DNA from 4 places in the Streptomyces sp. DT190 genome. Region 3 is predicted to be linked to each of the others. Evidence: riboswitches for the same ligand, from Rfam matches in the RefSeq annotation. Region 3 holds a riboswitch; each other region holds the start of a gene.

Region 1 (7,236 bases), on a different contig from region 3:
TGGTGAGGAGCCGCTCCTGGCCGTCGGGGTCGAGTCCGGCGGTGGGCTCGTCGAGGATCAGGACCCGGGGCCGCATGGCGACCGCGCCCGCGATGGCCGTGCGCTTGCGCTGCCCGTAGGAGAGCAGATGCGTGGGCCGGTCGGCCAGGGCGGTGATGTCCAGGGCGGCGAGCGCCTCCGCCACCCGTGCCCGCACCTGTGCGTGGTCGAGGCCGAGGTTGAGCGGCCCGAACGACACGTCCTGCTCGACGGAGGCCGCGAACAGCTGGTCGTCCGGGTCCTGCACCACCAGCTGCACGGTCGTGCGCAGCCGCGTCAGGCCCTTGCGGTCGTACGTCACCGGCCGCCCGTCGACCGTCAGCCGTCCCTCGTCGGGCCGCAGTCCGCCGCTGAGCAGGCGCATCAGGGTCGTCTTGCCGCTGCCGTTGCGGCCGAGCAGGGCGAGCGCGCGCCCCTCGCGGATGTCGAAGTCGAGGCCGCTGAGCACGGTCGGACCGTCCTCGTAGCCGAAGGACGCGCCGCGCAGGGCGACGAGGGCGGGCTCGCTCATGTCAGCGGCCTTTCCAGGACGAGGGCGAGGGCGGCCAGCGCCACGAGGAGGGCGCAACTGGCGGCCGTGAAGCGGGCGGAGACCCGGGCCTCGGGCACCAGGACGCGCAGGGTGCCGTCGTAGCCGCGCCCGGCGAGTCCGGCCTGGAGGCGGGCGGCCCGGTCGAAGGCCCGGACGAAGGCGGTGGCGCCCAGACCGGCCAGGGAACGCCACTCGGCGGCCCGGCCGGTGTGACCGAGGCGCGCGGCCTGGGCCTCCCGGATGCGGCGCACCGAGTCCAGCAGCAGGAAGCTCATCCGGTACGTCACGAGCGCGACGTCGACGACCGCCGGCGGGAGCCCGGCGCGCACCAGACGCGGCAGCACATCGGACAGGGGCGTGGTGAAGGCGAACAGCAGCACGCCCAGGGAGGCCGCCGAGGTGCGCAGCAGCAACTCCCCGGCCCGCACCGGCCCGTCGGCGGCCAACGAGACGGCACCGCCGGGCCCGCCCACCTGCACCAGCAGTGTGAGCGCGCCCGTCACGCAGAAGCCCAGCGGTACCCGGTAGGCCCGCCACAGCCGCCGGCCCGGTACGCCCGCCGGCCCCAGGAGCAGCGTCAGGGCCGCCACCAGCACCAGGGCCGCGCCGGGCCAGGGCGGCAGCGAGATCGCGAGCACGGTGAGACCGAGCCCGAGCACGGCCTTGTCCACGGGGTGACGGCGGCGCCAGCGACTGCTGTGCGCCGCCGCGTCGATCGGCAGCACCCGGGCTCAGTCCTGCCCGTCGGCGGACTTCCCGACCGCGTCGGAGGGCACGCTCCCGGCTTCCCGCGCCAGGGCGCGCTGCTCACCCTGGCGCCGCCCCCGGTGCAGCCCGAAGTAGTAGGCGAGGACGCCGGCGCCGAGCGCCGCCTGCAGGGAGAACAGGGCCGACTCGATCTCCCCGGACGGCGGTTCGTACAGCGGGGAGAACCACGGCTCGTAGTCCGGCTCGATCTCGGTGATCGCGGACTCCGCCTCACCGTCGGCGCCGGCGAACGGCTCCTTCTTGTGGTCGCCGAGGCCGAGGGCCAGCGGCAGCACGGCGAGGGCGGCCACGATCAGCAGCAGCACCAGGTTGATCTTCGTGTTCCTGCTCATCGCGCCACCGCCTCCGCCTCGGTCCGGGACCCCTTCGTACCCGGCAGCACGCCCAGCCGGGTCAGCTCGCCCTTGCTGGACTGCACCAGCAGCCGCATCACGAGCACCGTCAGCAGCCCCTCGCTGACCGCGAGCGGGATCTGGGTGACGGCGAAGATGGACCCGAACTTGCCGAGGGCGCCCAGGAATCCGCTGCCCGGGTCGGGGAAGGCCAGCGCCAGCTGCACGCTGGTGACGCAGTAGGTGGACAGGTCGGCGACGAACGCCCCGCAGAACACGCTCACCATGAGCGGCACGTCGTACCGGCGCAGCAGCCGGTAGACGGCGTAACCGGCCCAGGGTCCGACGATCGCCATGGAGAAGACGTTGGCGCCGAGCGTGGTGAGCCCGCCGTGTGCCAGCAGCAGCGCCTGGAAGAGCAGGGTGATGGTGCCCAGCACCGCCATGATGGGCGGCCGGAACAGGATGGCCCCCAGGCCCGTGCCCGTGGGGTGGGAGCAACTGCCGGTGACGGACGGCAGTTTGAGGGCCGACAGGACGAACGTGAAGGCGCCGGAGGCACCGAGGAGCAGGGTGCTCTCGGGGTGCTCGCGCACCTCACGGGTGAGTGACCGGACTCCGTGGACGACGAACGGCGCCGACGCGACGCCCCAGGCGGCCGCGTGCACCGGAGGCAGAAAACCCTCGGCAATGTGCATGGCTCAGCAGACCCTCTCCAGCACCTCGTGGATGGTTGACGCGCCTTGGCCGGTCTCCTGGCTGACGGGTACCACCGCCCGAACTCCGCCTTCCCGGGTCACGAGGACCCAGTGGCTGCCCGCGAGGGCCGGAGCCGGACTTCCCGATTCACAGTGGCGAGGGCCGCACCGGCATCACACCGGATTTCCCGTTCACCAAGGCGTGGTGACAATAAGGCCGGGTCGAGGGACATGACAAGCCGCACCGGGGGCGCGCGAGGGGGCGCCCGCTCGCACACCGGCGCAGACTCGCTCAGTCGTCGCCCTCGTCCTCGCCGTCCTCCCCGCCGTCCACGGGGACCCGCGGAGGCTGCGGCTTCGGCTGCTCCGCCTCCGGCGCGCCGCCCTCGCCCGCCTCGTGCGCCGGGTGGGACGGGGCGGGCGCCGGCTCGGCCGGCGCGGAGGCGGCGGGTGCCACGGGGGACGGGGTGACATCGGCCACGGTGCCGACGGTCGACGTCCCGCCGGCTCCGCCGGTCCCACCGGTGTCGCCGGTACCGCCGGTGGAGGAGCGCGGGTCGGCGGACGTCCCGGCCTCCGCCCCCTGCGAGGTCGAGGCCGGGCTGCTCGCCGACGGGGAGGCGTCGGGCTCGGTGCCCTTCGTCGCGGTGTCGTCGGGCGAGAACCACACCATGCCGAGGTACATCGCGGCGAGGAAGAGCGCCGCGGCGGCCGCCGAGACCGCGAGGCGCGACCGGTTGCCGGAGCCGGTGCGCGGCGCCGCGCGGCGGGACCGCCCGCCCGCTGCCCCGCGCGACCCGGTGGGCAACGCGTAGGTGACCGGCGCGCCGGTCCCGGCCGGGACGTGGGCCGCCGGCCGCGGGGCGGGCGCCGGGGGCGTGACCTCCGGCAGCGGCTCGGGCCGCCCCTGCCAGGCGCCGCCGGCGAACCACTCGGCGGCCTGCTGGGCCGACGGCCGGTCCTCGGGCTGCTTGGCGAGCAGACCGAGCAGGTAGTTCTCGAAGGCCGGCGGCAGACCGGCGACGCCGAGTTCGCGCGGCGGCACGGGCGCGGCGTCGAGATGCTGGTGGAGGAGGGCGACGGCGCTGTCGGCCTCGAACGGCGGGCGCCCGCTGAGCAACTGGTAGAGCACGCACCCCAGGGAGTACATGTCGGAGGCGGGGCCGGCGGGCTGCCCGAGGGCGCGCTCGGGCGCGAGGTAGAGGCCGGTGCCGACGATCTGCCCGGTGGCGGTGAGCGCCGCCCCGGGGTCGTCGAGGAAGCGGGCGATGCCGAAGTCGCCGATCTTGAGGGTGCCGTGGGTGTCCAGCAGGAGGTTGGCGGGCTTGATGTCGCGGTGGACGATGCCCTGCGCGTGCGCCGCGGCGAGCCCCGAGGCCGCCTGGGCGGCCAGATCGGCCACCCGGCCGGCGGGCAGCGCGCCCGACGCGGCCAGCACCCCGGCGAGGCTGTCGCCCTCGACCAGCTCCATCACCAGGTACAGCCGGTTGTCGTACTCGCCGAAGTCGAGCACGCCGACCAGGTTCGGGTGGTTGAGACGCCCGGCGGTCTGGGCCTCCAGGCGGAACCGGGAGGCCGCCGTGGCGTCGGTGTCCTGGGGGAGCAGCAGCTTGACGGCCACCGCTCGGGCGAGCGTCTCGTCGTACGCCCGCCAGACCTCTCCCATTCCACCGCGCCCGATCTCAACATCCAGCCGGTAGCGGCCCGCTAGCAGCACTCGTCCTCGTCTCATGCGTGTGGGAAGTACGTTGCCGCAGCCCGAACTCCCCGTGTTCGCACAGGGATTGGTGGGGGGTGCCACAGCCGACCCAGGATACTGGCGCCGGGTGATCATTGTGCTCCGCGGCCGGTCAGTCCGTCCGGGCCCTCGCCTCCTCGCCGTCCGGCCGGTCCTCACGGCGCGGCAGCACCGCCACCGCCACCGCCGGTACGGCCGCCAGGACCAGCCACGGTACGGCGGTCGGCAGCCCCAGGTCGAGCAGGGCGCCGGTGCCCGCGCTGCCGGCGAGCACGATCAGGCCGGAGACGGAGGACAGCGCCCCCGTGTACAGGCCGATCCGGCCCTCTTCGGCGAGGTCGGGCACCCAGGCCCGGGCGGCGGGCACCACGAGCATCTGCCCCACGGTGAGCAGCACCACGAAACCCGCGGCGGGCAGCAGCCCGGCGGTGCCCGTCCAGCCGGCCGGGCGCGCGGCGGCCACCACCGCGAAACCGGCCGCGATCAGCAGCAGTCCGACCCTGAGCGAGCGGCGCAGATCGAGCCGGTCGCCCGCCCAGCGGGTCACCGGCAGCTGCGCGCACACCACGAGGACCGACGACAGGGCGAACAGCCAGGACAGCGGCGCCTGGGAGCCGGCCGCGCGCTGCACCTCGTCCGGCAGGGCCAGATACAGCTGGTTGTACCCCAGCAGGTAGGCGCCGTACGCGCAGCACAGCGCCAGGAAGCGGCGGTTGCGCAGCAGGTGGCGCACTCCGCCCCGCTCCCGGACGCGGGCCCGGCCGGGGATGTGCTGCGGCATCAGCCGCAGGTGCCCGGCGAGGACGAGCACGAAGACCGCCGCGCCGGCCAGGCAGGCGGTGCGGAAGTCGACGGCGAGCAGCAGCGCGCCCAGCAGCGGCCCGGCGAACGCCCCGATCTGCCCCGCCACGCTGAACAGGGCCAGCACCCGGGTGCGCGGGCCGTGCCCGTCCTCCTCCCACGCGACCGCCTGCCGGGCCACCTCGGACTCCACGGCGGGCGAGAACAGCGCGGCGGCGAAACCGATCACCAGCACCGCCCCGACCACGGCCCAGGTGGCCTCCGCGTACCCGAGCCAGGCGAACCCGGCGATCCGCAGCGCACAGCCGGCCAGCACGACCGGCCGCACGCCCCACCGGTCCACCAGCCAGCCCCCGACCACGAACAGCCCCTGCTGGCTGAAGGTGCGCAGCCCGAGCACGAACCCGACCAGCCAGCCCGCCATGCCGATCGCGGTGCCGAGGTGCTCGGCGAGGAACGGCAGCACGGCGTAGAAGCCGAGGTTGAAGGCGAGTTGGGTGAGGATCAGCAGTCGCAGCAGCGCGGACAGATCCGTCCAGAGCCGCCGGGTGCTGTGGCGCGGGGCCCGGCGGGCCAGGACACGGGAGATCAGGGTCGTCATCGTTCTTCTGCCGGTGCGGCGGACACGGGGGCCGGGAGGGCGTCGTGGCGGCCCGGCCCGTGCGGGAAGGGGACGTGGCGGCCCGGCCGTCGCCCGGGCACGGAACCGGTCCGGTCCGGCCCGGCGGCGGCCGGCCCGGCGGTCCGCCCGCGCCGCCCGGGCAGGCGTACGCCCCCGGCGGCCGTCACCGCCAGGGCCCCGAGCAGGGCGAGCACGGCCGCGGGGCAGAGGACGGCCCAGGGGGCCCGCTCGGTGTAGGGCTGGTTCTCGGCGAGCAGCAGGCCCCACTCGGGCGACGGCGGCTGGGCCCCCAGACCGAGGAACCCGAGCGCGGCCAGGCCCAGCGCGATGCCGGGCAGCCGCAGCAGGGCGTGCCGGGTGACCGGCCCCAGCACGGCCGGCAGCAGTTCGCGCCGGAGCAGGTACCAGCGCCCGGCGCCCAGGGCCCGGGTGGCGGCCACATGGGTGGTCGCGCGCTCCTGACGCAGCAGCGCGGAGGTGTGGACGGCCAGCGGGGCCCAGGCGACGGCACCGACGGCGAGCGCGGGCGTCCACGGGCCGCTGCCCGCCGCTCCGGCCGTGAGGAGGCCGGCCAGCACGGGCGGCACGGCGCTGACCGTGTCGGCCATCGGCCCGGACAGCCGCGGCAGCAGCCCCAGCAGCAGCCCGGCGGCCAGCGCGGCGGCGCTCACGGCGAGGGCGGTGCCGAGGGTGGTCAGCGCGCCGTGGGCGACCCGGGCGAGCACGTCCCGGCCCAGCGCGTCCGTGCCGAACGGGTGCGCGAGGGACGGCGCCCGGAGCCGGGCGGAGGTGTCCAGGGCGAGCGGGTCGCGCGGCAGGCCGAACGCGACGACGGCGGCCAGCAGCGCCCCGTACAGCAGGGGCAGGGAGCGCGGCGCGGGCGCGGCGGGCCGGTGCAGGGAGTGCAGGGCGCCGGCGCGCAGGGCGGGCCCGGTCAGCAGCCGGGCCGCGAGCCGGGCGAGGACTGCGGCCGCGGCCGCCAGCAGGACCAGGGCGAGGGTGCCGGTCTGCAGCACGGGCAGGTCCTGGGCCAGGGCGGCGTGCAGGGTGAGCCGGCCAAGGCCCGGGATGTCGAAGACCTGCTCGACGGCGACCGCACCACCGGTCAGACCGACCACGAACAGGCTCAGGTTGGGCAGCAGCCCGGGAACGCAGCGGCGCACCGCCTGCCGCGCCAGCGACGCCGGCGGGACGCCGCGTGCGGCCGCGGCCACCGCCCACGGCTCGGCGAACGCGCCGGGCAGCAGATCATCCAGCAGCCGCCCGAGGACCGCTCCCGCGGGCAGCCCGAGGGCCAGCGAGGGCAGCACCATCCACTGCGGCCCGTACCAGCCCAGGGCCGGCAGCCAGCCCAGCTGCACACCGACCACCGACGCCAGCACGGAGGCGACGAGGAACTCGGGCAGCGCGGCCGGCAGGGCCGCCGCCGTGCCCCCGGGCCGGTGCGCGCCGAGCCGCCGCCGCGCACCGAGCCGGAGCGTGCGGGCACACACCGCCGCCGCCGTGAGGGCGGCGACGACGAGGGCCCCGGACATCAGCAGCAGGGACACGCCGAGCGCCTGCGCGACGCCGGGCAGCACCTCGGAGCCGGACACCCACGAGGTGCCCGCGTCCCCGTGCAGCAGTCCGCCCAGCCAGCGGCCGAGCAGGTGCACCGGGCCGTCGTCCAGGCCGAGTTCGTCACGGACGGCGCGCAGCGTGCCGGG
Region 2 (7,236 bases), on a different contig from region 3:
CGTCCGCAGGGCCGCCCAGCGCTCGGGCCAGGTCAGCTCCACGTCGTAGTGGTCCGGGTGCAGCACGCCCCGGGCCGTGCGGGTCTTCTCCCAGGCCGGCAGCGGGCCGCTGCGCTCCGCGAGGTCGGCGGAGGCTTCGTAGGCGGCGAGCATGATGCGCTCGGCGATACGGGTGGACAGGGCCTTGGCCTCGGGGGAGTCGAAGGGCAGGCGCAGCTTGAAGAAGACGTCCTGCAGTCCCATGGCGCCGAGGCCGACGGGGCGCCAGCGGGCGTTGGAGCGGCCCGCCTGCTCGGTCGGGTAGAAGTTGATGTCGACGACCCGGTCGAGGAAGGTGACGGCCGTGCGGACGGTCTCGTCCAGGCGCTCCCAGTCGATGTCCCCGTCGGCCACGAACGCGCCGAGGTTGACCGAGCCCAGGTTGCAGACCGCCGTCTCGCCGTCGCTGGTGACCTCCAGGATCTCCGTGCAGAGGTTGGAGGAGTGCACCACGTGGCCGGGCTCGGCGGTCTGGTTGGCGGTGCGGTTGGCGGCGTCCTTGAAGGTCATCCAGCCGTTGCCGGTCTGCGCGAGGGTGCGCATCATCCGGCCGTACAGCTCACGCGCCGGCAGCGTCTTCCTGGCCAGGCCCTTGGCCTCGGCGGCCCGGTAGGCGGCGTCGAACTCCTCGCCCCACAGGTCGACCAGCTCGGGCACGTCCGAGGGGGAGAACAGCGACCACTGCGCGTCGGCGTTCACCCGCCGCATGAACTCGTCGGGCACCCAGTGCGCCAGGTTCAGGTTGTGCGTGCGCCGGGCGTCCTCGCCGGTGTTGTCGCGCAGTTCCAGGAACTCCTCGAGGTCGGAGTGCCAGGTCTCCAGGTAGACGGCGGCCGCGCCCTTGCGGCGGCCGCCCTGGTTCACGGCGGCGACGGAGGCGTCGAGGGTCTTCAGGAACGGGACGATGCCGTTGGAGTGGCCGTTGGTGCCGCGGATCAGCGAACCCCGGGCGCGGATGCGGGAGTAGGCGATGCCGATGCCGCCGGCGTGCTTCGACAGGCGGGCGACCTGGTGGTAGCGGTCGTAGATGGAGTCCAGCTCGTCCTTGGGGGAGTCGAGCAGGTAGCAGGACGACATCTGGGGGTGCCGGGTGCCGGAGTTGAAGAGCGTGGGGGAGGAGGGGAGGTAGTCGAGGCGGCTCATCAGCCGGTAGAGCGCCGCGACTTCGTCCACCGCCCGTGCGGTGTCGTCCTCGGCGAGGCCGCTCGCCACGCGCAGCATGAAGTGCTGGGGCGTCTCGATCACCTTGCGGGTGATGGGGTGGCGCAGCAGGTAGCGGCTGTGCAGCGTGCGCAGGCCGAAGTAGCCGAAGCGGTCGTCCGCCTCGGTGTCGATCAGGGCGTCGAGCCGGGCCGCGTGGAGCCGGACGAAGTCGGCGGTGCGGTCGGCGATGAGGCCCTCACGGTGGCCCACGGCGACCGACTGCGTGAAGGACGTGACGCCCTGGGAGGCGGCCTCGGCGCGGATGCCGATGGTCAGCAGCCGGGCGGCCAGCCGGGAGTAGGCGGGGTCCTCGGAGATGAGACCGGCGGCCGCCTCCGTCGCCAGCTCGCGGAGCTCCGACTCGTCCGCCCGCGCGGACCGGCCGCGCAGGGCGGCGGCGGCGACCCGGCCGGCGTCCGCGTCGGGGAGGTCGGCGGTCAGCTCGGTCAGGGTCCGCAACAGGGCGGCACCGGGAGCGTCGTGCTCTTCTTCGGCGGCTGAGACCGGATCGGCTGGCGCGATGGTCACGTGGGGCTCTCCCTCGCTCGGCACGGGGCCTCGTCGAGGGCAGGGGGCAGCACACGAACGCACGCGGCGTCGCGTCCACCGGCCCATTCCACGAGGCCCGGACGTCAGGCACGCCGGCCGGGTGGCCGGGTGCACTGTCGGCAGGTCCTCGGACTGACGCCCAAACCCCCGTGAAAGGGCATGGGTACACCGTTGCGGGACAGTTCCGGATTCGCACCGGATTCCCCTGCGGCGACAGCGAGCATGAGCATACATCTTGTGCCGCGTTCGGTTGGCACCCCCAGATGTTGTGTCGCGCTGGTTTCAGAGCGTCAGCTGGTAGGTGTGCAGAGTGATCTCCGGCAGGCGCGGGACGGGCGCCGGGCGAACGACGGCGGGCCGCCGTGAGGTGTTCTCACGGCGGCCCGCTGCGGGTCGTTCGTCGTGCGGGGCGCGGTGCCGGGCGCCCTGGAGGTCAGTGCGACGAACCGGCGGTGGCGGGCGGCAGTTCCACCTGCACCCCGGGGTCGCCGGCGTCGGCCGTGTAGTCCTCCGGCTTGGTCTCGTCGATGCCGTCGGGCGCCTTCAGGGCCTTGAGGACGAACGTCAGGACCACCGTCACGACCACGTTCAGGACGAACGCCGTCAGACCGATGTAGCCGATCTCGCCGATGCCCGGGATCTCCTTGGAGGAGCCGCCGAAGTGCTTCTGCGTGGGCGAGGCGACGCCGTAGGCGGCGACCGTGCCGTAGACCATGCCGACCGCCCAGCCCGCGAGCAGCGCCCAGCGGTGGAACCAGCGGGTGAACAGGCCGCCGACCAGGGCCGGGAAGGTCTGCAGGATCCAGATGCCGCCCAGCAGCTGGAAGTTGATGGCCACCGTCTTGTCCATGGTGAGGACGAAGGCCAGCGCGCCCACCTTCACCAGCAGGGACACCAGCTTGGAGACCTTGGTCTCCTGCGCGGGCGTGGCGTCCGGCTTGATGAAGTCCTTGTAGATGTTGCGCGTGAAGAGGTTCGCGGCCGCGATGGACATGATGGCCGCCGGCACCAGCGCGCCGATGCCGATCGCCGCGAACGCCACCCCCGCGAACCAGTCCGGGAACATCGTCTCGAACAGCTGCGGGATCGCCAGCTGCCCGTTCTGCACCTTGATGCCGGCCGCGATCGCCATGAAGCCGAGCAGCGCCAGCAGGCCCAGCATCAGCGAGTACAGCGGCAGGATCGTGGTGTTGCGGCGGATCACCTCACGGCTCTTGGAGGACAGCGTCGCCGTGATGGAGTGCGGGTACATGAAGAGCGCCAGGGCGGAGCCCAGCGCCAGCGTGGCGTACGTCCACTGGCCCGCCTCCGGCGGTGTCAGCGCGCCGCGCGGCGCGCCCGTGGCCGGGTTGGTCTGGCTGAACGCGTCACCCGCCTTGGCGAAGATGTCGTCGAAGCCCCCCAGCTTGATCGGGATGTAGATGATCGCCACCGCGATGACGATGTAGATCAGGGTGTCCTTCACGAACGCGATCAGCGCGGGCGCCCGCAGACCCGACGAGTACGTGTAGGCCGCCAGCACACCGAAGGCGATCAGCAGCGGCAGGTCCTTGATGAACCAGTTGGTGTCCTCGCCGCCGCCGACGCCCATCACGTCCAGCACGGCCTGGATGCCGACGAGCTGCAGCGCGATGTACGGCATCGTCGCCAGGATGCCGGTCAGTGCCACCGCCAGGGACAGCCCCTTGGAGCCGAAGCGGCCGCGCACGAAGTCGGAGGTGGTCACGTAGCCGTGCTTGTGGGAGACCGACCACAGGCGCGGGAGGAACGTGAAGATCAGCGGGTAGACCAGGATCGTGTAGGGCACGGCGAAGAAGCCGGCCGCGCCCGCCGCGTAGATCGCCGCCGGCACGGCGACGAAGGTGTACGCCGTGTACAGGTCGCCGCCGAGCAGGAACCACGTGATCCAGGTGCCGAACGAGCGCCCGCCGAGGCCCCATTCGTCCAGGCTGTGCTCGTTCTCGGCCTTGCGCCAGCGCGCGGCGAGGAAGCCCATGACCGTGACGGCCAGGAAGAAGAAGATGAAGACGGCGAGCGCGACGCCGTTCACGCCGTCCTTCACTCCGACGCACCGCCCTTCCCGGCCGAGCGGGCGCGCTGGTCACGCTGCCACAGCTTGAAAGCGATCATCGTCAGCACCGTCGAGATCAGCACCCACGCCATCTGGTACCAGTAGAAGAACGGGATCCCGATGAAGGCCGGGTCGGTCTTCGCGTACGAACCGACCCACAGCATGGCCACGAAGGGCGCTATGAGACAGACGGCGATGACGACGCGCGTCGGCGTCACCACCGGCCCTCTGCTGATTTCCGGGGCTTGCGACATCAGGCGGCTCCGTCCCCTCAAGTGATCACCTGTGCAATGCGCAGGCAATCTAGGTCAGGGTGCGGCGACAGCGGAACCCCTCGTCCGCAATGCGGTACCCAAAAGCAACGGGAGTTCCGCCGCGGGCCGGCTACTCCTGAGGGCGCTTCAGACGGGCCACGAACTTGTACCGGTCACCCCGGTACACCGAGCGCACCCACTCCACCGGCTGGCCGTCGCGGTCCAGCGAGTGCCGGGAGAGCATCAGCATCGGCAGGCCGACGTCCGTGCCGAGCAGTCCGGCCTCGCGCGGGGTGGCCAGGGACGTCTCGATGGTCTCCTCGGCCTCGGCGAGATGGACGTCGTAGACCTCGGCGAGCGCGGTGTAGAGGGACGTGTACTTCACCAGCGACCGGCGCAGGGCGGGGAAGCGCTTCGCGCTCAGGTGGGTGGTCTCGATGGCCATGGGCTCACCGTTGGCCATGCGCAGGCGCTCGATGCGCAGCACGCGTCCGCCGGGCGTGATGTCGAGCAGCCCGGCGAGCCGGTCGTCGGCGGTGATGTAGCCGATGTCCAGCAGCTGCGAGGTCGGTTCCAGCCCCTGGGCGCGCATGTCCTCGGTGTACGAGGTCAGCTGCAGGGCCTGCGAGACCTTCGGCTTGGCGACGAACGTGCCCTTGCCCTGGATCCGTTCCAGCCGGCCCTCGACGACCAGTTCCTGCAGCGCCTGGCGCACGGTCGTGCGGGAGGTGTCGAACTCCGCGGCGAGGGTGCGCTCGGGCGGGACGGGCGTGCCGGGCGCCTGCGTCTCCGTCATGTCGAGCAGGTGCTTCTTCAGGCGGTAGTACTTGGGCACGCGCGCGGTACGGACGGGTACCCCGTTCTCGTTCTCCGCACTGCTGACGTCGGTGCTCATGCTCCGCCTTCCCGGCCAGGTCCGCCGACACGATCTCACTTGTATACCGTCGGCGCTTTGTTTGGTCTAGTCCACCACTCCAAGTGGTCTACCTGAAGTATGGCCCGTGCAGCCGGTTTTTCGCTGGCTTCTTACTTAAAGGTTCCTGCATATGTAGGTCACATAACGGCTGGTCAGAGCCTTCTCGCGACCCTTGACAGGCTGGTTGGCCTGGGCCAAGCTCCCCGTACTGGTCTACACCAATGGTCCAGGCCCGGCCCCACGTTCACTGCGGGGAGCCAGGGGGGTTGTGGGATCCCTGAGGAGGGTGGCGTGAAGCGCAAGCTGACAGCCGCGATCGGTATCGCGGGCATGATGGTCTCCATCGCGGCGTGCGGCGGCGAGGGCGACGGGGGCTCGGACAAGGGCGCGGACGCCAAGGAGCTGACCGTCTGGCTCACCGTCGACGCCCAGAACAACTGGCCCGAGCTGGTGAAGGCCGCCGACGCCGCGGTGAAGAAGAAGCACCCGGGCCTGAAGATCAACCACGAGTACTACGGCTGGCCCGACAAGAACGCCAAACTCGACGCCGTCCTCGCCACGGACAAGGTCCCCGACGTGGTCGAGATGGGCAACACCGAGATGCTCGGCTACATGGTCAAGGGCGCCTTCGCCCCCCTCGACCAGGGCAAGTTCGACAACTCCGACGCCTGGCTGGACGGTCTCAAGGCCTCGGTGACCTACGAGGGCAAGACCTACGGTGTCCCCTACTACGCCGGCGGCCGCGTCGCCAACTGGCGCAAGGACGTCGCCGCCTCGGTCGGCGTGAAGACGGCTCCGAAGACGTACAAGGAGCTGACCGACGCCCTGGACAAGATCCAGAAGAAGCAGGGCGACAAGTACAACGCCTGGTACCAGCCCACCCGCGACTGGTACGCGGCCATGTCCTTCGTCTACGACGCCGGCGGCGCCATCGCCACCGAGTCGGGCGGCCAGTGGAAGGCCACGCTCTCCTCGCCCGAGTCCCTCAAGGGCCTCAAGGAGTTCAAGAACGTCGTCGACAAGTACATGCACGGCGACAAGACCAAGGACGAGTCCGACCGTTACATCGTCTACGGCCAGGGCAAGTCCGCCATGATCTTCGCGGCCGCCTGGGAGGGCGCCACCGCCGAGGACCCGAAGAACGACAAGACCGGCAAGCTCAAGGGCAACCTCGAGAACTTCGTGATGCCCGGCCCGTCCGGCAAGAACATGCCCGTCTTCCTGGGCGGCTCCGACCTCGCCGTGCCGGTGAAGTCCGACGCGCAGGACCTGGCCGCCGAGTGGATCAACGCCTTCGCCGGCTCCTCCGGACAGAAGGGCCTGATGGCCAAGGGCAACCTGCCCAACAACAAGACGGACCTCGCGACGCTGAAGAACGACCCGAAGACGGCCGTCCCGGCCACCGCGGCCGAGGCCAACTGGTTCGTCCCGATGGCGCCGGGCTGGGGCCAGGTCGAGAAGGCGCAGATCCTGCAGACCATGCTGCAGAGCATCGGCACCGGCAAGAAGTCCGTCGAGGCCGCCGCCAAGGAGGCGGACGCCGCGATCGACAAGGTCATCAACACCAAGTGACCTACGGGCGGGGCTCCCACGCGGAGCCCCGCCGTCGTCAGGACCTGAGGGACCGCCAAGGAGCGCGCGATGAGTGCCGCAGACACCACCACCCCCGCCAAGGTGCCGCCACCGCGGCCGGTACCTGTGCCGCCCCCCACCGGGCGGCGGCCCCGCGGGCAGCGCACCCCGGGCGGTACCGCCGTCCCCTGGCTGCTGCTCGCGCCCTGCCTGCTGATCCTCGCCCTGGTCATGGGCTATCCGCTGGCCCGCCTGGTCACGCTGTCCTTCCAGAAGTTCGGGCAGTCCCAGTTGTGGGGCTTCCAGCCGGCCGAGTCCGTCGGCTTCGACAACTTCGCCAAGGTGCTCGGCGACGGCGAGTTCTGGGCCGTCGTGCTGCGGACCGTGATCTTCGCGGGCGGCGCGGTCGTCCTCACCATGGTGATCGGCATGGCGCTCGCGCTGCTGCTCCAGCGCGTCTCGGGCTGGCTGAAGGTACTGATCAACATCGTGCTGGTGGCCAGCTGGGGCATGCCCGTCATCGTGGCCACCACGGTCTTCAAGTGGCTCTTCGACTCGGACTACGGCGTCTTCAACGCCCTGCTGAGCAAGCTGCCCGGCGTCGACATGATCGGCCACAACTGGTTCGCCAG
Region 3 (7,236 bases):
TGACCAGTACGTCGTCCGGCCCGGTGCTCGCCCTGGGCAGCGGGCACTCGATGGCGCACATGCCGGGCATGGAGAATATGGCGAGTTCGCCCCACACACACGAGACGGCCGGCACGGAATCTCACGAGATGGCCGGCATGGAGTCCATGGAGGGGATGGGCTCCACGTACCATGGGATGGACATGCCAGGCATGACGAACGCCGCGGCCGACGCCGGATCCTCCGCGGGGTCGGGTTCTGTGTGGCGGTATGTGGTCGTGGCACTCGCCGTGTATTTCCTGCTGTCGATCGGTGCGTCCCTGTGGGCCAGGATGCGCGGTACGGGGAACGGCGGCCGGAGGGCGGGCTCCAAGTCGAGCCTGGGCCGCTGGCTGCTCGCCATGCCGGACACGGTGCTCGTCTACCTGGCGTCGCTGACGATCTCGGTATGGGACAGGGCCAGGTCGGAGCAGCGGTCCGGGCACGGTCGGCGCCGCAAGCTCGGAGCCGCGCCGGACGCGGCGCTCGCGGCCCATATCGGCATGGGCGGAACCATGTCCGCGATGCTGCTGATGATGGCCGTGTGACAGCCGGTCGTCACTGACCGGCACGACGACGGCGCCTCCCTGTGCCACAGCCCCACAACCGTGATCCACAGGGCCGCGAATCGCCACGGAACGGAATCGCCGACCCGGATCTGCGACTCGTGCTCGGTCTCCGGATCGGCAAGAATGGACCCAAGCGATCGACGTGCCCGGGCGGGCCCGGATTCCGCGATCACCAGCGTGGCCCAGCTGCGGGCGCCCATCCGAAGGGTCCGGCCCGATGTCGCCTCCACAGCTCCGCAGGCGTTGCGTTCCGTTGGCGCTCGGAGCAGCCGCCGTCCTGCTGCTCGCGACCGCCTGTGCCGACGGGGACAACGAACCTGCCTCGACTTCACCCAGCCCCTCGCCCACTATGTCCGCCACTACCGCGGGCGTGGATCGCATCACGATGGAGAACTTCGCGTTCACCCCGGAGGATCCCCAGGTGCGGCCGGGAGAGAAGATCACCGTGGTGAACAAGGATTCCGCCGCCCACACCGTCACGGCCACGGAAGGCGACGCCTTCGACACCGGCAGCATCGCCGACGGGAAGTCCGGGACGTTCACAGCCCCGTCCAAGGCGGGCGAGTACGCCTTCGTCTGCACCTTCCACCCGAACATGACGGGCACGCTGATCGTCCGCTGAGCCTTCCGAGCCCTCGGCCGACGGCACCGCCTGACACGGGCGTCGGCCGAGGTCATGCCGCTGAGGCGTCAGGTCACGGACACGGTGGACGCCGGGGGCAGGCTCGCCTCTGTCCGCACACGCGACGCCCGCACGCCGAGCAGTCCGAAGCCCACTGCCAGCCCGCCCCAGAGCAGGCCCATGGAGGCGGCCGACAGCACCCGGAAGTCCCACACCAGGGCGGCCGGGGCAGCCACGGCGTCGGGGTTGTCCGGCAGCGCGAACAGCGACGTCAGCGCGGCCAGCACGATGGCCGCCACGGCCAGCTGACGCAGCGGCGCGGAACGATCGTGTTCCGCCAGCCACCCGTGGATGCGCCAGGCCAGGACGACGGCGATCAAGCCGATCGCAGTGGCCGCGAGCCATGCGTTGACACGGGTGTCGAGCGTTCCCGGATCACCCACGCCCGGCGGGTTGGCCGGGTAGCGCAGGAAGGGCAGCAGCCAAACCCCGGTGAATCCGGCGCCCGCCAGTATCAGCGACCGTCGCCAGGGCGCGGCGTCCGGATCCCGGCGGTGCAGGATCGCGTACACGACGGCGAACAGGACACCGAGCGCCGCTCCAGTGAGGACCGCGGCCACCAGCAGGCCCGCGTGCTGCGTGGAGCGGGAGAAGACCTCTGCCGCGGCCGGTCCGCCGCCGGCCTCCTCACGGACGGCTTCCAGCCGCACCGCCCGGTCCAGTACGGGCTCGGCCAGCAGCCACGAGAATCCTCCACTGACCACGCCGGCGGCTCCACCCGCGAGCGCACCGCGCCCGAGCAGGGACAGAAGTGACGTCACGAGTGACCCTCTCAATGGCAGGGACCGGCAAAAAGGTGCCGACCGTCGTGGGCGAACTCGTGGACGTAGTTGGCGGATGCCGCGACCTTGCCCAGGGCCGGCGACAGCAACGCGCCCTGATCCAGGAAGACCGCGTCCAGCGCGACCAGGGCGAGGATCACCGCAGCTGCAGCGATCAGGCCGTCTCGCAGCGGATGGACGACCAGGCCCGCGACCGATCGTGCCTGTGAAGCCGCCGAAGCACGCATGGAACCTCCTCGCGGGGTGCACACGCCCCGCCGTTCAGGAGGACGACGGGTCAGTGTCTGACTCCCGGGGCAACCCCGGTCACAGTGGCGGGACCGTCCCGGATTCTCACCAGGTTCCTGCTCACCGTCGCCTCGATGTGAAGTTGTCGTCGCAGACGCGACGGCTACTAAGTAAATTAGCGAAACCGGCGCCTTTCAAACAGACCATGTGGGCAGCACCACAGACTGGGGAATACCCCGTGGGGGTATAGTGTTCTTATCCGTCGGGAGGGCTGGCACCCAGCCGCCGCCCGCCGAACGACCCCACGCACGCAACCTGAGGAAGAAGCCATGACCACCGAGACGAACACCAGCTCCGGCTCCTGCTGCGGTTCCTGCGGGTCCGACGCCACGGTCGACATTCAGGGCACCGGCGTCACCACCGTCTACAAGGTGTCCGGCATGACCTGCAGCCACTGCGAGGGCGCGATATCGAAGGAGATCTCCGCGCTGGACGGCGTCACCTCGGTCCAGGCCGTCGCCAAGACCGGTGAGGTGACCGTCATCTCCGCCGCGCCGCTCGACGAGGTGGCGGTCCGCGCCGCCGTCGACGAGGCCGGCTACGAGCTCGTCGGCCGCGCCTGAAGACTGTCGGGGCCCTGGGCCCCGACACCGCGATACCCCCGCGCCGGGACGTACCGCTCCGCTGAAACGGACGCCATACGTCCCGGCAACCCCCAGGAGATACGCACATGACCAGCACGGCTACCGAGAAGGCCCCGTCCGCCACGGCCACCGCGCCCGCCCGTGAGGTCGAACTCTCCGTCGGCGGCATGACCTGCGCCTCGTGCGCGGCCCGCATCGAGAAGAAGCTCAACCGCATGGACGGCGTCGCCGCGACCGTCAACTTCGCCACGGAGAAAGCCAAGGTCGCCTACCCGGAAGGCATCGAGGTCGCCGACCTCATCGCCACCGTGGAGAAGACCGGCTACACGGCCGAGGAGCCACCCCCGCCCGCCTCCGCCCCTGCCGACGAGCGCGAGGGCGAGGCCACTCCGGCGGCGGACAGCGAGCTGCTGTCCCTGCGGCAGCGTCTGTACGTGTCGCTGGTGCTGACCGTGCCCGTGGTCCTGATGGCGATGGTCCCGGCCCTGCAGTTCGACAACTGGCAGTGGCTGTCGCTGACGCTCGCCGCTCCGGTCGTCGTCTGGGGCGCCTTCCCCTTCCACAAAGCCGCCTTCACCAACGCGCGGCACGGTGCCGCGACCATGGACACGCTGGTGTCCATCGGCACGCTCGCCGCCCTGGGCTGGTCGCTGTGGGCACTGTTCTTCGGACATGCCGGAATGCCGGGCATGCGGCACGACTTCGAGTTCACCATCTCCCGCTCGGACGGTTCGTCCTCCATCTACCTGGAGGCCGCAGCCGGCGTCACCACGTTCATCCTCGCCGGCCGCTACCTGGAGGCGAAGTCCAAGCGCAAGGCGGGTGCGGCGCTGCGGGCGCTGATGGAGCTGGGCGCCAAGGACGTCTCGCTTCTGCGCGACGGCCATGAAGTGCGTATTCCCGTCACGCAGTTGGCAGTTGGTGACCGCTTCGTCGTGCGGCCCGGTGAGAAGATCGCAACGGACGGGACCGTGTTCGAGGGCGCCTCGGCAGTCGACGCCTCCATGCTGACCGGCGAGTCCGTGCCGGTCGACGTGACCGTCGGCGACGCTGTGAGCGGCGCCACCGTGAACGCCGGAGGCCGACTGGTCGTCGAGGCGACCCGGGTCGGCGCCGACACGCAGCTCGCCCGCATGGCCAAGCTCGTCGAGGACGCGCAGAACGGCAAGGCCGAGGTGCAGCGCCTCGCCGACCGGATCTCTGCGGTCTTCGTACCGGTCGTCATTCTCATCGCCCTCGGCACCCTGCTGACGTGGCTGTTCGTCACCGGGGACGCCGCTGCCGCGTTCACCGCCGCCGTCGCGGTGCTGATCATCGCCTGCCCGTGCGCTCTCGGGCTCGCCACGCCGACCGCCCTGATGGTGGGCACCGGGCGTGGTGCACAGCTCGGCATCCTCATCAAGGGTCCCGAGGTCCTGGAGTCCACCCGCCGTGTCGACACCGTCGTCCTGGACAAGACCGGCACCGTGACCACGGGCCGGATGCAGCTCCAGGACGTCATCCCCGCGCCCGGAATGGACAAGGATGAACTGCTGCGGCTGGCGGGCGCCTTGGAAAACGCCTCGGAACACCCGATCGCCCAGGCCATCGCCACCGGCGCCACCGAGCGAATCGGCAGCCTGCCCGTGCCGGAGAACTTCGAGAACGTCGCCGGCCTCGGGGTCCAGGGTGTCGTCGACGGACACGCTGTGCTCGTCGGCCGCGAGAAGCTCCTCAAGATGGGGGTCCCCCCGCTCGAGCGAAGCCGAGAGTGGGGGAGGGTCATCGAGCTGCCCCACGAGCTGGCCGACGCCAAGGCCGCCGCGGAGGCCGAGGGACGTACGGCGGTCGCCGTCGCCTGGGACGGCGAGGCCCAGGGTGTCCTGACCGTCGCCGACGCGATCAAGGAGACCAGCGAGGAGGCGGTTGCCGAACTGCGCAGGCTGGGTCTGACGCCAGTGCTGCTGACCGGCGACAACCAGCTCGTCGCCGAGTCCGTGGCCAAGGCGGTCGGCATCGACGAGGTGATCGCCGAAGTCCTGCCCGAGGACAAGGTCGACGTGGTCAAGCGACTGCAGGGCGAGGGCCGTGCGGTCGCCATGGTCGGCGACGGCGTCAACGACGCCGCCGCCCTCGCCACCGCCGACCTGGGCCTGGCCATGGGCACCGGCACCGACGCCGCCATCGAGGCCGGCGACCTCACCCTCGTGCGCGGCGACCTGCGGGTCGCGGCGGACGCGATCCGCCTCTCCCGCAAGACCCTCGCCACGATCAAGGGCAACCTCTTCTGGGCCTTCGGTTACAACGTCGCGGCCCTGCCGCTCGCCGCTGCCGGCATGCTGAACCCGATGATCGCCGGAGCCGCGATGGCCTTCTCGTCGGTCTTCGTCGTCACGAACAGCCTGCGCCTTCGGTCCTTCAAGTAGGCAGATGAACCCTTTTACTGGGGCGCCCGGCCTTTGAGGCCGGGCGCCTCAGTGTTGCCGGAGATCGGGTCGCTTACGCTCAGAGTTGTTTTCTGATCCCAGTGCCGTGATCGGGCGTTCGGAGCCTCGTTTTGGGGCAGGTCGTGAGGGCGAGCGTTGAGGACAGGCCATACGTTCAGGACTCGATTGGGACCACAGTCCTGTGTCGGTCAGTCGTTGCTTGACCAACTCGCCCAGGCGATCCAGTCGATTCGTTCTCAGACGGCGATGATCTGGGGGCTGCCCGCCTACGGGGCTGAGGAGGCCGAGAAGACCGAGTCAGGTGAATGCTTCACCAGTGTGAATCCGGACCGCAACGAGGCCGGTCGATGGCGCCGGGGGGTAGACAGGTGAGGTGACGGACAGCGAGCCGGGCGCCGGCCATAAGGAAGACCCCCTGCCCGAGCTGTGCGATCTGTGCGGGGTCGTGATCTCGGACGGGACGGAGGTGTACTCCCTCGTGCGGGACTCGTCCGCGATCCACGCTCACGAGCGCGCAATTCGACGGAAAACGCATGATCGTCGCGTGCTCGCCCGAGCACCTGGACGAGCTGATCGCCCAGTGCAAGCGTCGGCCGTTCGTGGAAGACGAACTGTGGGCGGGGAAGATCGACCGGGTGATGCAGCAGCACCCCGAGGGCATCAGCGCCGAGGCACTTGCCGAGGAGGTCGGCCTGAGCGTCACCCAGGTCGGGGCCGCAGTGAGGTGGCGGAACAGGGAGTCCTTGCGTCGGCAGACCGAACTCGGCGAGAGCGGCAGCGATCGGGGCGACGACCGATGATCAAGCAACTCGGGACGAGCTGCCCCGGGGACAGGTGGTCCACCCTCTGGACACTGCGGGTGATGCGCCTGGTCATCAGCGTGATCGCTGCCCAGGTGATCAAAGACAGGGATAACGGTCTGCGCTCACCACAAGAACCTGGAGCCAACCAGGTCAGGGTTCAGCTCGCCTGCGGCCCGGCCGGTCAAAGTTCCGCCACCGGAAATCGCTCTACTCGTGCGACGCCTTGGCGCAGCTCCTGCGCGGCCAAGGTCAGACCGCCGGGCCCGGCACAGGCCGGATCACGTGCGCAGCAGCCGCTCGATGGCCCGCGAAGCCTCTGCGATCTTGTCCTGGGCCACTTGTCCTCCGCCGACCATGGCGTCGTGTACGCAGTGGTTGAGGTGCTCTTGCAGCAGGTGCATGGCCACCGCCTGAAGGGCTTTGGTGGTCGCGGCGACCTGGGTGAGTACGTCGATGCAGTACTGATCTTCCTGCACCATGCGCTGCAGGCCACGGATCTGACCCTCGATACGACGGAGCCGCTTGAGGACAGCGTCCTTGTCGTTGAGGTAGCCCGGTGGGGTCTGCTCGGCCTCGACTTGCTCCAGCGGCGTCATACTGTCCAAGGGTATGACTTGGCGATGCCCTACTGACGGAAGCCTGCCGTTACACCGGGGATCATGGTGCTGGGCACGGTTTTGCAGAAGGGGTGTCCGAGAGCCCGCGGGAGCGCTGGGCACCCCTGCTGTGGTGTGTGCTGCGGCGTCGCTCAGCCCAGGGAGGTGATCAGGTCGTTGCACGCCTGTTCGCAGCGGCGGCAGGCCTCGGCGCACACTCGGCAATGGTCGTGCATTTCGGCGTGGCGTTCGCACTCGTCACCGCATGCCTTGCAGACAGTGGCGCAGGCCTGCAGGATCGCCCGCGTGACGTTGGCGTCGTAGCCGGTGTGGCGCGAGAGCACCGAGGCGGTGGCATTGCAGATGTCAGCGCAGTCGGCGTCGGTGCGGATGCACTTGGTCAGCTCACCGACCATCTCTTCCGACATGCATGCGTCCGCGCACGCCGTACACGCCTGCGCACAGGCGATGCATTCCTCGATACAGCG
Region 4 (7,236 bases), on a different contig from region 3:
AGGCCGCCATGTAGTGGTGCGACGGCGGCATGTCCGGGTCGTGGTAGATCGCGATCGGGTTCTCGCCGAAGCCGCGCGGCGGCTGGATCATCACCACGACGTTCCCGAACTGCAGGGACGCCAGCACGATGTCGTCCCCGTCGACGTAGAGGCTGCCCGGCGGCTCACCCCACGCCTCGGTCATGGCGTCCTTGAGCTCCGGGTCGAGCTTGTCGAACCAGGCCCGGTAGTCCGCCAGCGGCACCCGCGCGGGCGCGGCGGCCAGTTGCTCCTCGGTCAGCCACTCCACGTCGTGCCCGCCGGCGCTGATGAGCCGGTGGATCAGCTCGTCGCCCTCGTCCGGGTGGCCCTCGACGGCGTACCCGGCGTCCCGCAGCGCGTCCAGCACCCGCACCGCCGAGGCCGGGGTGTCCAGCCCGACCGCGTTGCCGACCCGCGAGTGCTTGGTCGGATAGGCGGTGAAGACCAGCGCGAGCTTCTTCTCCGCGTTGTCCTTGTGCTTCAGCCGGGCGTGCCGCACGGCGACACCGGCGACGCGCGCGGCCCGCTCCGGGTCGGCCACGTACACGGGCACGTCGTCCGGGCCCTGCTCCTTGAAGGAGAACGGCACGGTGATCAGCCGCCCGTCGAACTCCGGGATCGCCACCTGCATCGCGGCGTCCATGGGGGAGAGGGCGGCGTCCGACTCCTGCCAGGCCTGCCGCGAGGAGGTCAGGCACAGGCCCTGCAGCACGGGCACGTTCATCTCGGCCAGCGCGCCGATGTCCCAGGCCTCCTCGTCCCCGCCCGCCGAGGCCTGCGAGGCGTGCGTGCCGCCGGCCGCCAGGACGGTGGCGACCAGGGCGTCCGCCCGGCCCAGGATCTCGTACAGCCCCTCGTCGGCGCCGCGCAGCGAACCGCAGTACACGGGCAGGGCGTTGGCGCCGTGCGCCTCGATCGCGTCGCACAGGGTGTCCACGAAGGCGGTGTTGCCGCTCAGTTCGTGGGCCCGGTAGAAGAGCACGCCGACGGTGGGGCGGCCGGCGTGGTGCGCCCGCTCGCCGTGGACGCCGTACTCGGGCATCTTGCGCGGCGCGGCGAAGCCCTCACCGGTGAGCAGCACGGTGTCGGACAGGAACCGGGCCAGCTCGGTGAGGTTCTCCGGCCCGCCCTCCACGAGGTACTTCAGCGCCTCGGCGACGACCCCGGCGGGCACGGACGACTCGGCCATCAGCTCCGCGTCGGGCACCGCCTCGCCGCCCAGCAGCACGGTGGGGATCCCGGCGGCCCTCAGCGCGGCGAGCCCGTCCTCCCAGGCCCGCTTCCCGCCGAGCAGCCGCACGACGGCGAGGTCGGCACCGTCCAGCAGCGCCGGCAGCTCCTCGCGCACGTCCACGCGGGTCGGATTGCCGATCCGGTAGTCGGCACCGGAGGCGGCCCGGGCCGCCAGCAGGTCCGTGTCGGCGGTCGACAACAACAACACTGTGCTCATGCGGGTGCTCCCGGTGGAATGAAGGGCAGTCCTTGCGGCGCGCCGGACTCGATGAGCCGCCACAGCGCGTCCGTGTCCGCGTGCTGTTCGATCAGGTCGCCGAGCCGGTCGAGCTGCTCCTCGCGCAGCGCGGCGAACGAGGTGTCCGGAGCCGGCACGAAACGGCGGCCCGCGGCGGCCGCCACCTCGCGCAGGAACGCCCGCCGGAAGCCGTCCGACTCCAGCGAGCCGTGCCAGTGCGTGCCCCAGGTCTGGCCGACCCGGCAGCCGTCGAGGAAGGGTTCGCCGCCGGTGACGTCGGCGACCCCGTGGTGGATCTCGTAGCCCTCCACCCGCTCGCCGAGGGCCTCGCCCTCCGGCCGGGTGAGGGTCTTCTCGCGGGCGAACCGCACCCGCACGGGCAGGATCCCGAGCCCGTCGACCCGGCCCCGGCGGCTCTCGACGTCGTCCTCGATGTGCTCGCCGAGGATCTGGAAGCCGCCGCAGACCCCGAGCACGGGCCGCTGTTCGGCGGCCCTGCGGGCCAGGGCGTCGGCGAGCCCCCGCTCGTGCAGCCAGTCCAGCGCCCGGACCGTCCCCCGGGTGCCGGGCACGACGGCGAGGTCGGCGTCGGCCAGCTCCTCGGGCCGGTCCACGAACCGCACCACGACGCCCGGTTCGGCGGCCAGCGCGTCGACGTCCGTGAAGTTGGACATGAGGGGGACCGCGCACACGGCGACGCGCAGCACGTCCTGACCGACGGGCGGCGCGACGACGGACTCGCGCACCGCACCCCGCAGGGACACGCGCAGTCCGTCCTCCTCGTCGATCCCCAGCCCGTGCCGGAACGGCAGCACGCCGTACGTCTTCCGGCCCGTCAGCCCGTGCAGCATGTCCAGGCCCGGTTCCAGCAGGGAGACGTCCCCACGGAACTTGTTGACCAGGAACCCGGCGACGCACGCCTGGTCCTCGGGGGACAGCAGCGCCACCGTCCCGAAGAACGAGGCGAACACCCCGCCCCGGTCGATGTCGCCGACGACGAGCACCGGCAACCCGGCGTTGCGGGCGATGCCCATGTTGACGATGTCGGTCCGCCGCAGGTTGATCTCGGCGGGAGAACCGGCCCCCTCACAGATCACCGCGTCATACGTGCCCCGCAACTGCTCCAGGCAGTCCAGCACCGTCCCGAGCAGCTTCTGCTGCCGCCCGCCGTGGTAGCCGCGCGCGCTCAGCTCACCCACCGGCTTGCCCAGCAGCACGACCTGACTGCTCTGCTCGCCCCCGGGCTTGAGCAGCACGGGGTTCATCAGCGCGGTCGGCTCGACCCGGCAGGCCTGGGCCTGCATGGCCTGCGCCCGCCCGATCTCGGCGCCCTCCCGCGTCACGAAGGAGTTCAGGGACATGTTCTGCGCCTTGAAGGGCGCGACCTTGACGCCCTGGCGCACCAGCCACCGGCAGATCCCGGCCGTCACGACGCTCTTGCCCGCGTCGGAGGTGGTCCCGGCGACGAGAAGCCCACCGCTCATGCTCACTTCCCCCTCTTCAGCAACCGCGCTCCGGCGCACACGCCGAGCGCCAGCCAGGTGACGCGGCGCGAGAGCCGCACGGCCCGTTGGACGTCGCGCCGGGCGACGGCACGCCCCCCGGAGTTCAGCACGGGCCGGTGCTCCACCCGCCCGCCGTAGGAGAGCGTCCCGCCCAGGCGCACGCCGAGCGCCCCCGCGAACGCGGCCTCCACGGGCCCGGCGTTGGGACTCGGATGCCGCGCCGCGTCCGCCCGCCAGGCGCGCACGGCTCCGCGCGGGTCCGGTCCGGCCGGCACCGCGAGGACGGCGGTCAGCCGCGCCCCCGGCCACCCCGCGAGGTCGTCGAGACGCGCGGAGGCCCACCCGTAGCGCCGGTAGCGGGCGGACTTGTGCCCGACCATGGCGTCGAGGGTGTTGACGGCGCGGAACCCGAGCAGCCCCGGCACCCCGGCGACGGCCCCCCACACCAGCGCCCCCACGACCGCGTCGGAGGTGTTCTCGGCGACGGACTCGACCACGGCCCGGGCGATGCCGTCGGCGTCCAGGGCCTGCGGGTCGCGTCCGCACAGATGCGGCAACCGCGCCCGGGCCGCCTCGATGTCGCCCGCCTCCAGGGCACGCCCGACGGCCTCGGCCTCCCGGGCGAGCGAAGTGCCCCCGACGACCGCCCAGGTGGCGGCTCCGGTCAGGGCGACGGAGGCGACGGCGGAGCTTCGCACCGCACGCTCGGCGGCGGCTCCGAGGGCGACGGCTCCCGACACGCAGACGAGGGTGTGCAGCGCGCCCCACCCGCGGTGGTCCCGCCACAGCACCCGTTCCACGGCAGCCGCGGCCCGCCCGAACGCGGCGACCGGATGCCCCCGGCGGGGATCGCCGAGCAGCAGGTCACCGATCAGGCCGGCGGCGGCACCGTACGCGAAGACGCGACCGGCACCCATGGGGTCAGCCGCCCAACGGGGCAGGCAGGGGTGGGGTGCTGAACCTCGATCGGCAGCCGCGCATGGCGATACGTGTCCTCACTCAGGGTGTCCGCGCCCTGGTTCGACGTGACCGGCGGTGAGAGTTCCTGGCTCCCGGGGGATGGCTACCCCGGTGACAGTGGCGGGACCGCGCCGGACTCACACCGGCTTCCTCTCCTGCCGCCGTACTGGCCCCGGAAGTCCACCACGGCCGCGAACCGCCGTCAACTTGCCCTTGACCTGCGAGGGGAGAGTGTGGAGAACCCCACACCGGCCCCCTGGCGCACACGACGACCGGGCGGCACGGGACCGAGGTCCCGTGCCGCCCGGCGGACACGATGTGCGGTCGGGCCGTCAGGCCACGATCAGGTAGATGCCGTACCCGACGGCCGCGGCGCACGCCGCGAAGCACGCGTAGGCGCCCGTGACGGCGAGGCCCGCGGACCCGCCCTGGGCCACCGCGCGCTCGCGGCGCGACAGGCCGGTGATGCCGAGGGTGAACAGACCCACGAGGGCCACGGTGACCACGAGGCTCACCCCGAAGACGGAGCCGAGGGCCGCCCAGTCGATCTTCATCTCTGCTTCTTCCTTGTCGAGCGGTGGGCGGGGTCAGACCGTGGTGGTCGTGGAATGCGTCCGCTCGGCGGTCGCCTGGGCCGGGAACGGCGGTACGTCGCCCGCCGGCGGGGGCGTCACCGCGGCCATCGCCGTGGTCACCACGCCGGCCGGCTCCGCGTCGCCGGTGTCGTTGACGTTGGTGTGGTCGACGACCTCGCGGCGGGAGAGCTTCCAGATCGCCGCCGAGGAGGCGACGAGGAAGACGGCCACCACGGCGGTGCCCCAGCTCCCGAAGCCGGTGACGTACTCGGCGAGCGCGCCCACCAGGGCGGCCGCCGGCAGGGTCAGGCCCCAGGCGACGAACATCCGCGTCGCCGTGGACCAGCGCACGACACCGCCCTTGCGGCCGAGGCCCGCGCCCATCACGGCGCCGGAGACGGAGTGGGTTGTGGAGAGGGAGAAGCCGAGGTGCGAGGAGGCCAGGATGACCGTGGCCGCGCTGGTCTGGGCGGCGAAGCCCTGCTGCGGCTGGAGGTCGGTCAGGCCCTTGCCCATGGTGCGGATGATGCGCCAGCCGCCCAGGTAGGTGCCGAGCGCGATCGCGACGCCCGCGGAGAGGATGACCCACATGGGCGGGTCGGAGTCGGGGGCGACGGCGCCGCCGGCGACCAGGGCCAGGGTGATGACACCCATCGTCTTCTGCGCGTCGTTGGTGCCGTGTGCCAGGGAGACCAGGCCCGCCGAGGCGATCTGACCGGCCCGGTAGCCCTTCTCGGACGCCTTGCCGTCGGCCTTGCGGCCCAAGGAGTAGGTCAGGCGCGTGGCCAGCATCGCCGCGAGGCCCGCGACCAGCGGGGCGGCGATCGCCGGGATCAGCACCTTGGTCACCAGCACGTCGCCGTGCACCGCGCCGACGCCCGCCGAGGCGATCGTGGCGCCGATCAGGCCGCCCATCAGGGCGTGCGAGGAGCTGGACGGCAGGCCGACCAGCCACGTCAGCAGGTTCCACAGGATCGCGCCGACCAGGGCGGCGAAGATGACTTCGGGACGGATGCCGGCCTCGTCGACGAGGCCCTTGGAGATCGTGTTGGCGACTTCGACGGACAGGAAGGCGCCGACCAGGTTCAGGACCGCGGACATGGCGACCGCGACCTTCGGTCGCATGGCGCCCGTGGAAATGGTCGTGGCCATCGCGTTCGCGGTGTCGTGGAAACCGTTCGTGAAATCGAACGCGAGTGCGGTTACCACCACAATCGCGAGGATCAGCGAGAAGCTTTCCATTTACCCAGGCAATCGTTCGAGGTCATTGGCTGGACGAACGTAAGTAACCCGAGTGAACGGAAGATGAACTGGGAGGGGCGCATGGGTGTCCACAACGGGGGTTCGACGTTCCGCCCTGCCGTCAGGCTCCCCGCACCCCCGCGACCTAGGCTCCCGGCGCGCCCCTCTTCAGCCGATCGAGTGACCCGCCGAGGACGCTCCGTCACCGCCGCGCGGCACCGGAGCCGCCCGTCCGCACCGCAGCCGCATCGCATACGACCCGTACGCCGGTGCGCCGGACCGCCGCCTGGCAGGATCGCGGCATGGCTGAGCAGCGAGACGGCGAACGCGACACGCGGGGCGTCCGGGGCGGCGGACCGCAGGCGGGACAGGAGCGGCGCGGGAGCGCCCGCCCCGAGGAGGCACGTGCCTGGGAGGACCTCGTCGCGACCGCCCGCCGCACGGTCGCCGAGGGGCTCGTCGTCGGCACGTCCGGCAACGTCTCGGTTCGGGTCGGGGACACCGTCCTCGTCACGCCCTCCGGCGTCCCCTACGACCGCCTCACGCCCGGCGACGTGACCGGCGTCGGCCTCGACGGCCGACAGGTCCTCGGCACGCTCGTCCCCACCAGCGAGCTGCCCATGCACCTCGCCGTGTACCGCACGACCGACGCCCGTGCCGTCGTGCACACCCACGCCGTGCACGCCACGGCCGTGTCCACGCTCGTGACCGAGCTGCCGCTGATCCACTACATGGCCGCCGCGCTCGGCGGACCGGTCCGGGTCGCGCCCTACGCCACGTACGGCACCGACGAGTTGGCCGAGAACATGCTGCGCGCCCTCGCCGGCCGCTCCGGCTGCCTGCTGCAGAACCACGGCACCGTCACCCACGGCGCCACCCTCGACCAGGCCTACGACCGCACGGCGCAGCTGGAGTGGATGTGCCGCCTGTGGCTCACCGCCGCGTCGGTGCCGGGCCGCACCCCGAGCCTGCTGTCCGGGCAGCAGCTCGCGCAGGTGCAGGAGCGGCTGCGCGGCTACGGCCAGCGCCGCTGACCCCGCGCGGAGTCACCCCGCCGCCGCGCTCCACTGGTCGCCCGGGGACCGCGCCGGGACACTGGAGCCGTGCGCACTGCCAGAGCGACGGCCGCTGCCGTCACCGCCGTGCTGGGGGCCGGTGCCGCGGCGGTGGCCGCCGGCCGGCTCGCCAGCGACGCCGCGCTCAAGGCGCCCCCCGGCCGGCCCCTGCCGACCGAGCCCCGGCTCACCGTGCACGGCACGGCCGCCGGGCAGATCACCCTCACCCGGGACCTGGCCGCCCTGCGGCCCGGCCGCTACGGCCTGTCCGGCGACGGCTCCCACGCGATCGTCGGCCCCGTGCTGGCCGGCGCCCCGCACACCGCGGACACCGTCGTACGCCGCCTGGAGAGCGTCACGCACGGCACGCTGAAGCCCGGCGACAAGGCCTGGCTCACCCCGAACGT

The links. A riboswitch is a leader RNA that binds a small molecule or an ion and turns the genes downstream of it on or off. The one in region 3 is predicted to bind cobalamin.
Region 1: it holds a riboswitch for cobalamin, as region 3 does, so the genes downstream of both, ACPXCS_RS02695 (energy-coupling factor ABC transporter permease) here and ACPXCS_RS39280 (CbtB domain-containing protein) in region 3, are expected to answer to the same signal.
Region 2: it holds a riboswitch for cobalamin, as region 3 does, so the genes downstream of both, ACPXCS_RS11565 (ribonucleoside-diphosphate reductase subunit alpha) here and ACPXCS_RS39280 (CbtB domain-containing protein) in region 3, are expected to answer to the same signal.
Region 4: it holds a riboswitch for cobalamin, as region 3 does, so the genes downstream of both, ACPXCS_RS29435 (cobalamin biosynthesis protein) here and ACPXCS_RS39280 (CbtB domain-containing protein) in region 3, are expected to answer to the same signal.

The regions. Positions count from the first base shown of each region.
Region 1 is NZ_JBNCNM010000001.1:634,493-641,728, forward strand. Features, by position in the region: gene ACPXCS_RS02680 (ATP-binding cassette domain-containing protein) at 1-550, opposite strand, end outside; gene cbiQ (cobalt ECF transporter T component CbiQ) at 547-1,296, opposite strand; gene ACPXCS_RS02690 (energy-coupling factor ABC transporter substrate-binding protein) at 1,303-1,671, opposite strand; gene ACPXCS_RS02695 (energy-coupling factor ABC transporter permease) at 1,668-2,369, opposite strand; cobalamin riboswitch at 2,400-2,584, opposite strand; gene ACPXCS_RS02700 (serine/threonine-protein kinase) at 2,662-4,101, opposite strand; gene ACPXCS_RS02705 (MDR family MFS transporter) at 4,220-5,509, opposite strand; gene ACPXCS_RS02710 (ABC transporter permease subunit) at 5,506-7,236, opposite strand, start outside.
Region 2 is NZ_JBNCNM010000005.1:30,304-37,539, reverse strand. Features, by position in the region: gene ACPXCS_RS11565 (ribonucleoside-diphosphate reductase subunit alpha) at 1-1,770, opposite strand, end outside; cobalamin riboswitch at 1,893-2,021, opposite strand; gene mctP (monocarboxylate uptake permease MctP) at 2,225-3,853, opposite strand; gene ACPXCS_RS11555 (DUF3311 domain-containing protein) at 3,850-4,116, opposite strand; gene ACPXCS_RS11550 (GntR family transcriptional regulator) at 4,247-5,011, opposite strand; gene ACPXCS_RS11545 (extracellular solute-binding protein) at 5,324-6,604, shown strand; gene ACPXCS_RS11540 (carbohydrate ABC transporter permease) at 6,674-7,236, shown strand, end outside.
Region 3 is NZ_JBNCNM010000046.1:9,298-16,533, forward strand. Features, by position in the region: gene ACPXCS_RS39265 (DUF5134 domain-containing protein) at 1-566, shown strand, start outside; gene ACPXCS_RS39270 (cupredoxin domain-containing protein) at 937-1,209, shown strand; gene ACPXCS_RS39275 (CbtA family protein) at 1,278-2,030, opposite strand; gene ACPXCS_RS39280 (CbtB domain-containing protein) at 2,042-2,278, opposite strand; cobalamin riboswitch at 2,310-2,454, opposite strand; gene ACPXCS_RS39285 (heavy-metal-associated domain-containing protein) at 2,609-2,902, shown strand; gene ACPXCS_RS39290 (heavy metal translocating P-type ATPase) at 3,010-5,328, shown strand; gene ACPXCS_RS39295 (hypothetical protein) at 5,883-6,149, shown strand; gene ACPXCS_RS39300 (metal-sensitive transcriptional regulator) at 6,431-6,748, opposite strand; gene ACPXCS_RS39305 (four-helix bundle copper-binding protein) at 6,901-7,236, opposite strand, start outside.
Region 4 is NZ_JBNCNM010000020.1:102,039-109,274, forward strand. Features, by position in the region: gene cobN (cobaltochelatase subunit CobN) at 1-1,471, opposite strand, end outside; gene ACPXCS_RS29430 (cobyric acid synthase) at 1,468-2,976, opposite strand; gene ACPXCS_RS29435 (cobalamin biosynthesis protein) at 2,979-3,914, opposite strand; cobalamin riboswitch at 4,015-4,173, opposite strand; gene ACPXCS_RS29440 (hypothetical protein) at 4,290-4,511, opposite strand; gene ACPXCS_RS29445 (anion permease) at 4,545-5,774, opposite strand; gene ACPXCS_RS29450 (class II aldolase/adducin family protein) at 6,077-6,808, shown strand; gene ACPXCS_RS29455 (alpha/beta hydrolase) at 6,878-7,236, shown strand, end outside.